3 linked regions of the Roseateles amylovorans genome follow. The protein of the gene in region 3 binds, or shares a complex with, the protein of the main gene of each other region. Links are inferred from orthologs where the notes say so. Each region holds a gene or a part of one and is shown on either strand. Other genes may lie near its edges.

The links. Proteins that work in one complex are often made in the same cells at the same time.
Region 1: the proteins of accD (region 3) and accB are in contact, whole or in part, in a solved structure (PDB 8UXZ), measured with the Escherichia coli proteins. The link is inferred for Roseateles amylovorans from one-to-one orthologs.
Region 2: the proteins of accD (region 3) and accC are in contact, whole or in part, in a solved structure (PDB 8UXZ), measured with the Escherichia coli proteins. The link is inferred for Roseateles amylovorans from one-to-one orthologs.

What each region holds. Positions count from the first base shown.
Region 1 is NZ_CP104562.2:5,434,088-5,436,879, reverse strand. It holds accB (acetyl-CoA carboxylase biotin carboxyl carrier protein), read right to left. Parts: upstream 1,733-2,792; coding sequence 1,268-1,732; downstream 1-1,267. Other genes in the region: N4261_RS22530 (TlpA family protein disulfide reductase), read right to left, coding at 2,590-2,792; aroQ (type II 3-dehydroquinate dehydratase), read right to left, coding at 1,824-2,264; accC (acetyl-CoA carboxylase biotin carboxylase subunit), read right to left, coding at 1-1,157. UniProt on the Escherichia coli protein: This protein is a component of the acetyl coenzyme A carboxylase complex; first, biotin carboxylase catalyzes the carboxylation of the carrier protein and then the transcarboxylase transfers the carboxyl group to form malonyl-CoA.
Region 2 is NZ_CP104562.2:5,435,002-5,437,897, reverse strand. It holds accC (acetyl-CoA carboxylase biotin carboxylase subunit), read right to left. Parts: upstream 2,176-2,896; coding sequence 826-2,175; downstream 1-825. Other genes in the region: aroQ (type II 3-dehydroquinate dehydratase), read right to left, coding at 2,842-2,896; accB (acetyl-CoA carboxylase biotin carboxyl carrier protein), read right to left, coding at 2,286-2,750; prmA (50S ribosomal protein L11 methyltransferase), read right to left, coding at 1-688. UniProt on the Escherichia coli protein: This protein is a component of the acetyl coenzyme A carboxylase complex; first, biotin carboxylase catalyzes the carboxylation of the carrier protein and then the transcarboxylase transfers the carboxyl group to form malonyl-CoA.
Region 3 is NZ_CP104562.2:2,428,219-2,431,699, reverse strand. The notes cover bases 1-2,916. They hold accD (acetyl-CoA carboxylase, carboxyltransferase subunit beta), read right to left. Parts: upstream 1,937-2,916; coding sequence 1,064-1,936; downstream 1-1,063. Other genes in these bases: trpB (tryptophan synthase subunit beta), read right to left, coding at 2,779-2,916; trpA (tryptophan synthase subunit alpha), read right to left, coding at 1,985-2,782; folC (bifunctional tetrahydrofolate synthase/dihydrofolate synthase), read right to left, coding at 1-733. Outside these bases: more of trpB, read right to left, coding at 2,917-3,481.

The DNA.
Region 1 (2,792 bases), 3.0 Mb from region 3 along the record:
CCGATCATCGAGTCGTAGTTGGGCGGCACGAAGTAGTTGGTGTAGGCATGCGAGTCCACCCGCACGCCGGGGCCGCCGGGCGGGTGCCACATCGTGATGCGGCCCGGGGACGGGATGAACTTGACCGGATCTTCCGCATTGATGCGGCATTCGATCGAGTGCCCACGCATCGTGATGTTGCGCTGGGTGAAGGGCAGCTTCTCGCCGGCGGCGATGCGGATCTGCATCTGCACGATGTCGATGCCGGTCACCATCTCGGTCACCGGATGCTCCACCTGCACGCGGGTGTTCATCTCGATGAAGTAGAACTCGCCGTTCTCGTAGAGGAACTCGAAGGTGCCCGCGCCGCGGTAGCCCATTTTCTTGCAGGCGGCGGCGCAGCGGTCGCCAACCCGCTCGATCAGGCGCCGCGGAATGCCCGGCGCCGGTGCTTCCTCGATGATCTTCTGGTGGCGGCGCTGCATGGAGCAGTCGCGCTCGCCCAGCCAGACGGCGTTCTTCTGGCCATCGGCCAGCACCTGGATCTCCACATGGCGCGGATGCTCCAGGAACTTCTCCATGTAGACCTGCGGATTGCCGAAGGCTGCCGCGGCTTCGGCCTTGGTGGTCTGCACCGCGTTGACCAGCGCGGCCTCGGTGTGCACCACGCGCATGCCGCGACCGCCGCCGCCACCGGCGGCCTTGATGATCACCGGATAGCCCACTGCGCGGGCGATGCGGACGATCTCCTTCGGGTCGTCGGGCAACGCGCCCTCGGAGCCGGGCACGCACGGCACGCCCGCCTTGATCATGGCCTGCTTGGCGGCGACCTTGTCGCCCATGGTCCGGATGTTTTCCGGGGTCGGGCCGATGAAGGTGAATCCGCTGCGCTCCACCCGCTCGGCGAAGTCGGCGTTCTCGCTCAGGAAACCGTAGCCGGGGTGAATCGCCTCGGCATCGGTCACCTCGGCGGTGGCGATGATCGCCGGCATGCTGAGGTAGCTCTGTGCGGAAGGTGCCGGCCCGATGCAGACGGCTTCATCGGCCAACTTCACATATTTGGCGTCGCGGTCTGCCTCGGAGTAGACGACCACCGACTTCACGCCCAGCTCGCGACAGGCGCGCTGGATGCGAAGGGCGATTTCGCCTCGATTGGCAATTAGGATCTTTTTGAACATGGTGTCTCGGCTCAATCGCCCTGACGGGCCGCGCACGGCGGCGCCAGCGCAGGGCCTGCGGCCCTGTGGCTTCGGCCGGCCGTCAGGAGGGTTCTGAACATCGCGGCGACTTACTCGATGACGATCAGCGGCTGGCCGAATTCCACCGGTTGGCCGTTCTCGGCCAGCACCTTGACGATGGTGCCGGTCTTGTCGGCTTCGATCTCGTTCATGATCTTCATCGCTTCGATGATGCAGATCGCGTCGCCTTCCTTGACCTGTTGGCCGACTTCGGCGAACGGCTTGGCGTTGGGGCTGGAGGCGCGGTAGAAGGTGCCGACCATCGGGGACTTCACGATGTGGCCGGTTTCGGCTGCCGGAGCCGGGGCGGCGGCCGGCGCGGCGGCGGCCACCGGGGCAGCCGCTTGAGCGGCGACCTGCGGTTGCGGCTGCTGCATCAGCGGCATGGCGGCCACGACGGGCTGACCATCGGACTTGACGATGCGCACCTTGCCATCGGCTTCGGTGATTTCAAGTTCAGAAATGTTCGACTCGGACACGAGGTCGATCAGGGTCTTGAGCTTGCGCAAATCCATAAGGGTTCTCCAACGGGGAAGTTTGTATGGCCGTCCGGTGTCCGGCGGACCGCTATCGGGATCTATCTGCGTCGATCGGATGGACAGAGAGCTAGAGCACGTCGCGGCGGCTCAGCGCGTACTGCAAGGCCAGCGTGTAGCCCAAGGGGCCCAGGCCGCAGATCACGCCCACGGCGAGTTCCGACATGTAGCTGTGATGCCGGAAGGACTCTCGTCGATGGATATTGGACAGATGCACCTCAACAAAAGGCAGCGCCACCGCCGCCAGCGCATCGCGGATCGCGACGCTGGTGTGGGTGTAGGCCGCCGGATTGATGATGATGAAGCGAGTACCGTCGCGACCTGCCGCCTGAATGCGGTCGACCAGCGCACCTTCATGGTTGCTCTGGAAGCTTTCGAGCTGAGCGCCGGCATCACGCGCCTTCTGGCTGAGATCGGCATCGATCTGCGCCAAAGTGTGCGCACCATAGACCTCAGGTTCTCGGGAACCGAGGAGGTTGAGGTTGGGGCCGTGAACAACAAGAATCTGCATCAGCGACCGGTCCTGGCCAATTAGAGCGAAGACACTAGAAGCGTAAAAGGCTGAACTTTACGCCCTTTGTCCCCAGATCCCGGCAGCTATCCAAAAATAAAAGGCTTGACCGGCCGGGACCGGCTCGCTAAGACAAGCCACCGGCGGCATGGCTAATTGTCAGCCTATTTGGGGTAGCAAGCGTAGGGGCGGACCCGGACCGAGCCACCGAGTCGGGCTCGAATCAAACCGCCTGAATCCGCAGACGGTGACATTCAGGGAGGGGCGGATGAGGTCGACGACGGTCGATGCGCGCTCCGGCGCGCATCCGCTCGGAAACAAGGCGTCAGGTCTTGGCGCCAGCGGCCATCTGACGAAGTTCTTCCAGATGGGTGGCGCCCAGTTTTCGCCAGATCGGTTCGCCTTGCGCATTGAAGGCGACGGTAAAGGGAAGTCCGCCCTTCTGATTGCCGAGCTGCTTGGACAGGTCGGTGCCCGTCAAACCAGCCAGGGCCACCGGGAACTTCAGCGGCAGCTTGGCCAGGAAGC
Region 2 (2,896 bases), 3.0 Mb from region 3 along the record:
GGGCGGCATCGGGCAGCGCGGGGCTGAGCGTCACGCCGTTGTCCTTGGCGTTCTGTGCCGTGGCCTGCACGGCGGCGGGATCGATGTCGACCGCGTCAATGCCGGTGGCGCCGAACAAGCCGGTGGCGATGGCCAGGATGCCGGAGCCGCAACCGTAGTCCAGGACGCGCTGCCAGCCCGCCGCCTCCGTCCCATGATGGGCGATCCAGCGCAGGCACATCCGGGTGGTGGGATGGGTGCCGGTGCCGAAGGCCAGGCCGGGATCCAGACGCATGACCTGGGTCGCCTGGGGCGGCGCTTCATGCCAGGACGGCACGATCCAGAACGACGGCGTGATCTGCACCGGCGTGAACTGCGATTGGGTCAGGCGCACCCAGTCCTGCTCGGCCACGGTCTGGATGGTCTGCACATGCACATCGGCCGCCCAGTCCTGGGCGAGCAGCAGCGTGGCCGCCTCGGTGGCGTCGGCTTCGGTTGCGAAGAGCGCCTTCACCACCGAGCGCTCCCAACCCGGCTTCGGCGCCGGCATGCCGGGTTCGCCGAACAGGGCGTGTTCCGCCGGCGTGTCGGCATCCGCATCCTCGACGGACACGGCCAGCGACTCCATCTCCATCAGCGCATCGCTGACGGTCTCGACGGCTTCCTCGCGACAGATCAGCACCAGTTCGTGAAGCAAGGCGTCGGACATTTCTACTACCTGTTTAAAAGACAAAAGGACCAAGCTGCGCCGTGGAAGGGGCGCCGCTTGGCCGCTGGGCGCGCACGCCGGGCGGGGCGTGTGCGATGGGGGTCGAGTCTCGACCCGTGCGTGAGGTCTCGCGCCCGTCAGCGCTTATGGGCCGCCATCCACTGCTCGAGGTAATGGATGTCGGTGCCGCCTTCGATGAACTTGGCGTCGGCCATCAGCTCGCGGTGCAGCGGGATGTTGGTCTGGATGCCTTCGACCACCGTTTCCGACAGCGCGATCCGCATGCGGGCCAAGGCCTGCTCACGGGTGTCGCCGTGCACGATGATCTTGCCGATCATCGAGTCGTAGTTGGGCGGCACGAAGTAGTTGGTGTAGGCATGCGAGTCCACCCGCACGCCGGGGCCGCCGGGCGGGTGCCACATCGTGATGCGGCCCGGGGACGGGATGAACTTGACCGGATCTTCCGCATTGATGCGGCATTCGATCGAGTGCCCACGCATCGTGATGTTGCGCTGGGTGAAGGGCAGCTTCTCGCCGGCGGCGATGCGGATCTGCATCTGCACGATGTCGATGCCGGTCACCATCTCGGTCACCGGATGCTCCACCTGCACGCGGGTGTTCATCTCGATGAAGTAGAACTCGCCGTTCTCGTAGAGGAACTCGAAGGTGCCCGCGCCGCGGTAGCCCATTTTCTTGCAGGCGGCGGCGCAGCGGTCGCCAACCCGCTCGATCAGGCGCCGCGGAATGCCCGGCGCCGGTGCTTCCTCGATGATCTTCTGGTGGCGGCGCTGCATGGAGCAGTCGCGCTCGCCCAGCCAGACGGCGTTCTTCTGGCCATCGGCCAGCACCTGGATCTCCACATGGCGCGGATGCTCCAGGAACTTCTCCATGTAGACCTGCGGATTGCCGAAGGCTGCCGCGGCTTCGGCCTTGGTGGTCTGCACCGCGTTGACCAGCGCGGCCTCGGTGTGCACCACGCGCATGCCGCGACCGCCGCCGCCACCGGCGGCCTTGATGATCACCGGATAGCCCACTGCGCGGGCGATGCGGACGATCTCCTTCGGGTCGTCGGGCAACGCGCCCTCGGAGCCGGGCACGCACGGCACGCCCGCCTTGATCATGGCCTGCTTGGCGGCGACCTTGTCGCCCATGGTCCGGATGTTTTCCGGGGTCGGGCCGATGAAGGTGAATCCGCTGCGCTCCACCCGCTCGGCGAAGTCGGCGTTCTCGCTCAGGAAACCGTAGCCGGGGTGAATCGCCTCGGCATCGGTCACCTCGGCGGTGGCGATGATCGCCGGCATGCTGAGGTAGCTCTGTGCGGAAGGTGCCGGCCCGATGCAGACGGCTTCATCGGCCAACTTCACATATTTGGCGTCGCGGTCTGCCTCGGAGTAGACGACCACCGACTTCACGCCCAGCTCGCGACAGGCGCGCTGGATGCGAAGGGCGATTTCGCCTCGATTGGCAATTAGGATCTTTTTGAACATGGTGTCTCGGCTCAATCGCCCTGACGGGCCGCGCACGGCGGCGCCAGCGCAGGGCCTGCGGCCCTGTGGCTTCGGCCGGCCGTCAGGAGGGTTCTGAACATCGCGGCGACTTACTCGATGACGATCAGCGGCTGGCCGAATTCCACCGGTTGGCCGTTCTCGGCCAGCACCTTGACGATGGTGCCGGTCTTGTCGGCTTCGATCTCGTTCATGATCTTCATCGCTTCGATGATGCAGATCGCGTCGCCTTCCTTGACCTGTTGGCCGACTTCGGCGAACGGCTTGGCGTTGGGGCTGGAGGCGCGGTAGAAGGTGCCGACCATCGGGGACTTCACGATGTGGCCGGTTTCGGCTGCCGGAGCCGGGGCGGCGGCCGGCGCGGCGGCGGCCACCGGGGCAGCCGCTTGAGCGGCGACCTGCGGTTGCGGCTGCTGCATCAGCGGCATGGCGGCCACGACGGGCTGACCATCGGACTTGACGATGCGCACCTTGCCATCGGCTTCGGTGATTTCAAGTTCAGAAATGTTCGACTCGGACACGAGGTCGATCAGGGTCTTGAGCTTGCGCAAATCCATAAGGGTTCTCCAACGGGGAAGTTTGTATGGCCGTCCGGTGTCCGGCGGACCGCTATCGGGATCTATCTGCGTCGATCGGATGGACAGAGAGCTAGAGCACGTCGCGGCGGCTCAGCGCGTACTGCAAGGCCAGCGTGTAGCCCAAG
Region 3 (3,481 bases):
CGGCCCACTGCCATTGCTGACGATCGCCGCTGTAGTTGAAATCACGGCCTAATTGACGCAGATCGGCACCGATCGCCTGTGCATGCGCGGCGATCGACTCAGGCGGCATCGGATCGGACACCACCACCGGACGCCCGGCGCGCATGATGTGCGCCTTTTCGCGGCCCACGGATTCGCGATCCGGGCCCAGGTATTCGGTGTGGTCGAGGTCGATGCTGGTGATCACGCTGCAATCGGCGTCGATGACATTGACCGCATCCAGCCGCCCGCCCAGACCGACCTCCAGGATCACCAGATCCAGCGGCTCGGCGGCCAGCCGATGCAGGATCGCCAGGGTGGTGAACTCGAAATAGGTCAGCGCCTGGTCGCCCCGGGCCGCTTCCACCGCCTCGAAATGAGGCACCAGGTCGGCCGCATCCACCGGCTTTCCGCCGATGCGGCAGCGTTCCTGGAAGTGCACCAGATGCGGCTTGATGTAGAGCCCGACCCGGTAGCCGGCCTGCAGCGCGATGCTTTCCAGCATGGCGCAGGTCGAGCCCTTGCCGTTGGTGCCCGCCACCATCACCACCGGGGTGTGTTCACCAAAGGTCAGGCCGAGCGCGTCGCGCACCTTGGCCACGCGAGCCAAGGTCATGTCGATTTCCTTGGGATGCAGCCGTTCGCAGTGCGCCAACCAGGCGTCCAGCGCTTGCTGAGCTTCAGGGGTCGAGGAGGAGTGTGCAGTGGAGGACATCGAGGTTCGCAGAAGCTGAGGGGGGCGATCGAACGAATGCGTCAGCCAGGACGGCCCGATCAGGCGCGCCGCCGGCCCGTCCGCGTCAGTGGATCCAGCATGCCGGGCTCACTGAAAGGACCTGGGGCCCGGCCACACCGCCTTCCTGGTCAGGACGGCTTGAGGCTGTCGATCGAACGATCGGGGCTTGTGTGAGCCAGGCCCGGTCGTTGGATCCCAGGACACTTGCAGATGAGGGCGAAGCGGCACAAATGAAGACGGCCAGACCGTTGCGGGTCTGGCCGTGCAGGCAGGGGGACCGGGCGGCCGCCACTGGCGACCGGTCCGGAATCAAGCGACGGCGTCGGCGCTTTGGCGCTGCAGCATGGCCAGGCTGCGGGCGATGACATCACGCAGCTTGCGACGGTCCACGATCATGTCGACCGCACCCTTCTCCATCAGGAACTCGGCGCGCTGGAAGCCGGCGGGCAGCTTCTCACGCACCGTGTTCTCGATCACACGGGGGCCGGCAAAGCCGATCAGCGCCTTGGGCTCGGCGATGACGATGTCACCCACGAACGCAAAGCTGGCGGACACGCCACCCATGGTCGGGTCGGTCAGCACCGAGATGTAGGGGAGCTTGGCTTTGGCCAGCCGGGTCAGTGCCGCATTGGACTTGGCCATTTGCATCAGCGAGAGCAAGCCTTCCTGCATCCGGGCGCCGCCGGTCGCGGTGAAGCAGATGAACGGAGTCTTCTGCTCCAGTGCCGCTTCCACGCCGCGCGCGAAACGCTCGCCGACCACCGAGCCCATCGAGCCGCCCATGAAGTCGAACTCGAAACAGGCGGCCACCACCGGCACGCTCATGACGGCGCCACCCATGACCACCAGCGCATCGGTCTCGCCGGTGGATTCCAGGGCTTCCTTGAGCCGGTCGGGATACTTCTTGCTGTCCTTGAACTTCAGCGCATCGACCGGCAGGATCTCCTGGCCGACTTCATAACGGCCTTCGCCGTCCAGGAAGGCGTCCAGACGGGCGCGGGCGCCGATCCGGTGATGGTGCGAGCACTTCGGGCAGACATTGACGTTCTGCTCCAGGTCGGTCTTGTACAGCACCGTTTCGCAGGACGGGCACTTGATCCAGAGGCCTTCCGGCACCGTGCGGCGCTGGTCGGGATCGGTTTGCTGGATCTTGGGCGGGAGAAGTTTCTCAAGCCAACTCATGGCGGGCTCCTTGGTTGTCACTGGGCGTCCGGGGCGCTGCGCGCCGGGTCAGGCGTCCAGCGCGGCGCGGATGTCTCGGATGAACGCCGCAGCCTGGATCGCGACATTATCGCGCGTCTGGGACTCGATCAGTTGGACGAGGGCCGAACCGATCACCACCGCGTCCGACACGCGCGCAACCGCCGCCGCGGTCTTGCCGTCCCGGATGCCAAACCCCACCCCCAGTGGCACGCTGATGTGGGCCCGCAGGCGGGGCATCGCGTCGGCCACGGCGCTTGTGTCCAGATGCCCGGCCCCGGTCACGCCCTTGAGCGAGACATAGTAGACATAGCCGCTGGCCATGCGGCCGATGAGCGCGACCCGCTCATCGGTGGAGGTCGGCGCCAGCAGGAAGATGGGGTCCATCGCCTGCGCCTTGAGCGCGGCGGCAAAGGCCACGCATTCCTCCGGCGGATAGTCCACCACCAGCACGCCGTCCACGCCGGCGGCCTTGGCCTCCAGGACGAAGGCCTCGGGACCGAAGCGTTCGATCGGATTGGCATAGCCCATCAGGACGATCGGCGTCTCGGCATCCCGGGTGCGAAATTCCCGCACGATCGCCAGCACATCGCGCAAGGTGATGCCCTTGGCCAGGGCCCGCTCGCTGGCGCGCTGGATGACCGGGCCATCGGCCATCGGGTCGGAGAACGGCACGCCGAGCTCGATCACGTCGGCACCGGCCTCGGCCATCGCCAGCATCAGCTCGACGGTGACGTCCGCGTAGGGATCACCGGCGGTGACATAGGGGATCAGGGCCTTGCGGCCTGCGGCACGCAGCCGGTCGAAGGTGGTCTGGATGCGGCTCATCGTGCAGCTCCGTTCAGCTCGGCGCCGCCCTTGACGGCATGGCCGGCCATGGACGGACGGTCGAAATAGGTGGCGCCCGACAAGTCGGCCACGGTGCCGATGTCCTTGTCCCCGCGGCCGGAGAGGTTGATCAGCAGATGCTGGTCCGGACGCATCGTCGGCGCGAGCTTGATCGCATGCGCAATCGCATGGCTGGATTCAAGCGCGGGGATGATGCCCTCGGTGCGGCACAGCCGGTGGAAGGCGGACAGCGCCTCCGCATCGGTCGCCCCGACATACTCGGCGCGGCCGATGTCCTTCAGGTAGGCATGCTCCGGGCCCACGCCGGGATAGTCCAGGCCGGCGGAGATGGAATGGGTCTCGATGATCTGACCCGCCGCATCCTGCAGCAGATAGGTGCGATTGCCGTGCAGCACGCCGGGCGTGCCGGCGGACAGGGTCGCGGCATGCTTGGGCGTGTCCACGCCATGGCCGGCCGCTTCCACGCCGATCAGGCGCACATCGGCATGCGGAATGTAGGGATAGAAGATCCCGATCGCATTGCTGCCGCCGCCCACGCAGGCGATGACCGCGTCCGGCTGCCGGCCGATCATCTCCGGCATCTGCACCAGGCATTCGTCGCCGATGATGCGTTGGAAGTCGCGCACCATCATCGGATAGGGATGCGGACCGGCCACGGTGCCGATGATGTAGAAGGTC